2 regions of the Colwellia meonggei genome follow, and region 2 is predicted to be linked to the other one. Evidence: predicted binding sites of a transcription regulator. Region 2 holds the regulator's gene; the other holds the start of a gene.
The links. The regulator NrdR, encoded in region 2, represses ribonucleotide reductase genes. The targets are predictions, from matches to a motif close to AAACACNANATNTNGTGTTT.

Region 1: a site for NrdR is predicted at 961-980, ahead of nrdA (class 1a ribonucleoside-diphosphate reductase subunit alpha). Genes of this name have one in related genera too.

Annotation. Positions count from the first base shown of each region.
Region 1 covers NZ_BAAJLZ010000015.1:9,202-12,419, forward strand. The annotation lists gene AC27E9_RS18840 (HAD family hydrolase) at 1-472, shown strand, start outside; gene nrdA (class 1a ribonucleoside-diphosphate reductase subunit alpha) at 1,103-3,218, shown strand, end outside.
Region 2 covers NZ_BAAJLZ010000001.1:714,959-718,176, reverse strand. The annotation lists gene ribD (bifunctional diaminohydroxyphosphoribosylaminopyrimidine deaminase/5-amino-6-(5-phosphoribosylamino)uracil reductase RibD) at 1-1,068, opposite strand, end outside; gene nrdR (transcriptional regulator NrdR) at 1,124-1,579, opposite strand; gene glyA (serine hydroxymethyltransferase) at 1,808-3,064, opposite strand.

The sequences.
Region 1 (3,218 bases), on a different contig from region 2:
TATTAAACGATATGATTATGAACACCTACGTCAACAGTTTTTAAACTATTATGAAAACAATATTGCTATACAAACGTGTCTCTATCCAGGTGTAGCGCAATTATTACAACAACTAGAAAGCGATAATATCCCTTGGGGGATTATTACCAATAAACCTGAGGGCTTAACAAAGGCATTACTGCCACATTACCCTGAGTTTGCAAATTGTGCAGTAATGGTTGGCGGTGATACGCTAGAAAAGCGTAAACCCGATCCTGAGCCAATTTTATATGCTTGTGAACAAATCAGTGTTGATCATAAACAATGCGTGTATGTAGGCGATGCATTACGCGATATTCAAGCAGGTAATAGCGCGTTAATGAAGACTTTTGTTGCTAGTTGGGGTTACATCTTGGCTGACGAAAATTGTCAGGCATGGCAAGCAGATCATATGATTAATGCACCTATTGATTTACTGGCTTTCATTAAGTAATCAATATAGACCTAAAAAGACACTCTTAATGAATGGCCCAATGTCGATAGGCCTTCAGCATACTGATGCAATTTACAAGTGCAGTATTTTATTAACTAAAGTTTAACATTTTAGTTATTCAAAACCCTTAATTTTGTAGGTTTACTTTCTGTAGGATCTAATAATGATCATCAAACGCTGATAAAATAATCACTCGTCAATTCACTTGTGCGAAGATCATACACCCACCATAACAAGCTGATTTTATTGATTAATTATTTTTTTATATTCTTTAGTCATATAAACACAAAAAATTAACCTAAAATAATTTAGTGAAGAAAAAAAACTGTAAATAAGCGTTGCGTTTTATAAAAATCAAAATTAAAAAGCGCTACTAAGTTAGTTGTTACTAACAGAACTTTTACTCTAAAAAAATCAACTAATTTTCAACACTTTTTATCGCTTGCATTGTCAGGCAAACCTCACTATCTTGTGATTAGTTTTTTAAAAACCCCAAGATATAGTGCATTTTTCATTCAGTCACTTTGAATGACATACGACTTTTCTCGTAAAGTTGCCATTTTGAGGTCATTAACAATATAAACACCTATTGTGGGTGATTAAAACAATAAATAGATTTACAGGTCTTTCATGAATAACAACCTCTTTGTTACAAAGCGCAATGGCTCAAAAGAACCCATCGACTTAGAAAAAATTCACCAAGTTATTGCTTGGGCTGCTGAAGATTTAGATAACGTTTCAGTTTCTCAAGTTGAACTGAAATCTCATATTCAGTTTTATGACGGAATTAAAACAGCAGATATTCATGAAACGATTATTAAATCTGCAGCAGATTTAATTTCAGAAGAAACACCTGATTATCAATACTTGTCAGCGCGCTTGGCTATTTTCCATTTACGTAAAAAAGCTTATGGCCAATTTGAGCCTCCTAAGCTTTACCCACATGTAGTTAATTTGGTTGAAGCAGGTAAATATGATCAACACCTATTAAGTGACTATACTGAAGCTGAGTTTGAAGCAATGGAAAGCTTTCTTGATCATCGCCGTGATTTAGACTTTAGCTACGCAGCAGTGAAACAATTAGAAGGTAAATACCTTGTACAAAACCGTGTCACTGGTGAAATTTATGAAAGCGCCCAATTCTTATATATTTTAGTAGCAGCCTGTTTATTCGCTAAATACCCAAAAGAAACTCGTTTAGATTATGTTAAAGGTTTCTATAATGCGATTTCTACTTTTAAACTTTCTTTACCTACGCCAATTATGGCTGGTGTTCGCACGCCAACGCGTCAATTCTCTTCATGTGTTTTAATTGAGTGTGGCGACAGCTTAGATTCAATTAATGCCACTTCAAGTTCAATTGTTAAGTATGTTTCCCAACGTGCGGGCATTGGTATTAATGCCGGTCGCATTCGTGCATTAGGTAGTACAATTCGTAACGGTGAAGCATTTCATACTGGTTGTATTCCATTTTATAAGTTATTCCAAACAGCGGTTAAAAGTTGTTCACAAGGTGGTGTTCGCGGTGGTGCTGCTACCCTATTCTACCCACTTTGGCACTTAGAAGTTGAAAGCTTATTAGTACTTAAAAATAACCGTGGTGTTGAAGAAAACCGCGTGCGTCACTTAGATTACGGCGTACAATTTAACAAGCTTATGTATCAACGCTTAATAAAAGGTGAATCAATCACTTTATTTAGCCCGAGTGATGTTCCTGGTTTATACGACGCCTTCTTTGAAGACCAAGACAAGTTTGAAGCGCTATACGTTAAATACGAAGCTGACGACTCGATTCGTAAGAAACGTATTAAAGCCATAGAATTGTTTACCTTATTTGCTCAAGAGCGTGCAAGTACTGGCCGTATATACTTACAAAACGTTGATCACTGTAATACTCATTCACCATTTGAGCCAACGGTTGCACCAATTCGTCAAAGTAACTTATGTTTAGAAATTGCTTTGCCAACTAAACCAATGGAAGATGTTAACGATCCAACAGGTGAAATTGCCTTGTGTACGTTATCAGCCTTTAACTTAGGTGCTATCGATAGCCTTGATGAATTAGGTGGCTTAGCTGATTTAGCCGTTCGTGCTTTAGATAGTTTACTTGATTACCAAGATTACCCAGTGCCTGCAGCGCATAACGCAACTATGGGACGTCGTACGTTAGGTATAGGTGTTATTAACTACGCGTACTATCTTGCAAAAAATGGCGTATTCTATTCAAATGGTAGCGCGAATAACTTAACGCACCGTACTTTTGAAGCAATTCAATACTACCTATTAAAAGCTTCAAACCAATTGGCCATTGAACAAGGTGCATGCCCGAAATTTAACGAAACACGTTTATCTCAAGGCATTTTACCTATCGATACTTACAAAAAAGAAATCGATAATATTACTGGCGAGCAATTGCATTTAGACTGGGAAAGCCTACGTACTAGCATTAAAGAGCATGGCGTTCGTAACTCCACTGTTTCAGCACTAATGCCATCAGAAACTTCGTCACAAATATCAAATGCGACTAATGGTATTGAACCACCTCGAGGTTTAATCAGTATTAAAGCCAGTAAAGATGGCATTTTGAAACAAGTTGTTCCTGAGTATCAAAAGTTAAAAGATAACTATGAATTACTGTGGAATATTCCAAATAACGAAGGTTACTTGCAACTTGTTGGTATTATGCAAAAGTTTATTGACCAAACAATATCGGCCAACACTAACTACGACCCTGCGCGTTTTGAGG
Region 2 (3,218 bases):
TTCAATGTTTTTCGCATCAGACAATTGCAAAATATTTGGCATATTCACTAAACTTTTGCCATCGCTACCAAGTAATTTCGGTGCTTGAAATAACACTAACTCATCAACTAAATTTTCACCAATAAAAGCCCCGGCTAGCTGAGCACCTGACTCAACCAAAACATCATTTAAGCCTTGTTTGGCTAAGAATGACAATAACAGCTCAAGATCAATGTAATCACTGCCAGCAACTTTTGGAATACAAACTTGTTCTACAGAATGAGGCCAAGTATGGCTGTTTTCAATGGTATGGCGAATTAATAATATTTTACCTGCTTGCTGAAAAATTGGCAGATCGGGAGTTAAGCGATTTTTGCCATCAATAATAATACGAACCGGTTGCCTTACATCATCTTCTGCGTAACTTTTTTTCAATTCACCTAGTGCTTGCCAGCGTACATTCATTTTAGCTTGGTCAAAAAGTACCGAGTCAGCGCCGCAAATAACACCGCAACTTTGCGCTCGTAATCTTTGTACATCAGTGCGTGCTTGGCTACCCGTTATCCACTGGCTTTCGCCACTTGCCATCGCTGTTTTACCATCTAAACTGGCGGCCAGTTTGCAACGTACATAAGGTTTTTGGGTAGTCATTAAATGAATAAAGCCAGGGTTAAGCTCTCGGGCATCTTGTTCGAGTAAGCCAAATTGCGTACTTATGCCTTCGGCTTCTAATATTTTTAACCCTCGGCCAGAAACTTTAGGGTTAGGGTCAACCATAGCGGCAATAACATGCTTAACTTGTGCTTTAACGAGAGCTTCGGCGCAGGGTGGCGTTAATCCGTAATGACTGCACGGCTCTAATGTGACATAAGCTGTTGCGCCTTTTGCTTTCTCACCTGCCTGTGCTAATGCATGTACCTCAGCATGGCCCTCTCCTGCTTTTTTATGAAAGCCTTCTCCAACTATTTCACCATTTTTTACCAATACACAACCCACCCTAGGGTTGGGCGACGTTGTATAATGTCCATGCCTTGCTAATTGTATAGCACGCTGCATAAATTGATGATCTTCAGTTGAAAAGCTTGTCATTATGGCTCTCTGGATAACTTAAATAATGATTTAAATTTGTTTGTTAAAATTGTTCTTATTCGCTATCACCCAAGCGAGCAATTTCTTCACCAAACTCTTTAATATCTTCAAACGAGCGATACACTGAGGCGAAACGAATATAAGCCACTTTATCTAAACTCTTAAGCTGCTCCATAATAATAGTTCCTAGCATTTCGCTAGAAACCTCGCGCTCGCCAGTGGCACGAAGTTTAGATTTCAGTTTATTAATGGATAACTCCATCTCTTCCGTACTCACAGGCCTTTTTTCCAGTGCTCGCACTAGACCATTACGCATTTTATCTTCATTAAATGGTTCACGTGAGCCGTCACGCTTAATAATGCGTGGCATAACGAGTTCTGCACTCTCAAAAGTAGTATAACGTTCATGGCACACTAAGCACTCACGACGGCGACGAACCTGATGGCCGTCAGAAACTAAGCGAGAGTCGATAACTTTTGTATCGGTGGCTGAACAAAAAGGACAATACATTAATGAGTTCCGTAGTAACGAGTGATGATTAAAGTAAGTCGCCATTTTAATTGAAAACAGTTCATTAAGCTAAAAATCTTATTCGGAATTATAAAAATCTCAATAACGTGATATGAAAGTGCTGTTTATTTTCTTCAAGAAACAAAAAATGGCCACAAATTGTGACCATTTTTAGATAATTCCGTTTTAGATAAGCAGAGCTTTTGTTCTCCGCTTATCTATAGGTAATTACTTGTAAACAGGGAAACGTGTACATAACTCTTTAATACCCGCTTGTACATTTTTAATCGTTTCTTCATTGTTAATATCATCTAAAATATCACATACGAATGTTGTGATTGCTTTAGTTTCTTCAACACCAAAACCACGACGAGTAATAGCTGGTGTACCTAAACGTAAGCCAGACGTTACAAATGGAGAACGAGGATCGTTTGGTACTGAGTTTTTATTTACTGTGATATGTGCACGGCCAAGCGCTGCATCAGCATCTTTACCAGTAATATCTTTATCAATCAAATCAAGAAGTAACAAGTGATTCTCAGTACCGTTCGAAACGACTTTATAACCACGTTCCTGTAATACCGCAACCATAGCTTTAGCGTTATCTAAAACGTTTTGCTGATAAGTTTTAAACTCAGGAGATAATGCTTCTTTAAACGCTACCGCTTTAGCAGCGATAATATGCATTAATGGGCCACCTTGACCACCCGGGAATACAGCACTGTTTAACTTTTTGTAAATTGCTTCATCGTCACAACCAGAAACAATTAAGCCGCCACGTGGACCAGCTAAGGTTTTATGCGTGGTTGTGGTTACAACATGTGCGTGTGGTACTGGGTTAGGGTATAAACCTGCCGCAACTAAACCGGCAACGTGAGCCATATCAACGAAAAAGTATGCACCTACTTTATCGGCGATTTCACGCATACGCGCCCAATCAACAATACCAGAGAATGCAGAAAAGCCACCGATGATCATTTCAGGTTTGTGTTCAATGGCTAAGCGCTCTAATTCAGCGTAATCAATATCGCCCGTTTCTGGATGTAATCCGTATTGAATAGCTTCGTAAGACTTACCAGAGAAGTTAACATGCGAACCATGAGTTAAATGTCCACCATGCGCTAAGCTCATACCTAACACTTTACCACCGGGAGAAACTAAGGCTTGAAAAACGGCAGCATTTGCTTGAGAACCAGCATGTGGTTGAACATTAGCATAAGTAGCACCAAATAATTCTTTAGCACGATCAATAGCTAACTGTTCTGCAACGTCAACATACTCACAACCACCGTAATAACGCTTACCTGGGTAACCTTCAGCGTATTTATTAGTTAGTTGTGATCCTTGGGCTTCAAGTACACGTGGACTACAGTAATTTTCTGAAGCAATAAGTTCAATGTGTTCTTCTTGGCGAACAACTTCATTACTCATTGCTTGATAAAGTTCTGGATCAAAATCAGCAATATTCATATCACGTGTAAACATGTAATTTCCTCAAATAGTCTGCCAGCGGCATTAGTTGGCTTAATGTGGTTAACATTAGCAAGGTCAATATAATTGCGGCATATTCTGCCTGAACTTAGCTGGGTTGTATACGATAAAACAACGCTGCTTTAGTTCATTTTGCAATCAATTATGC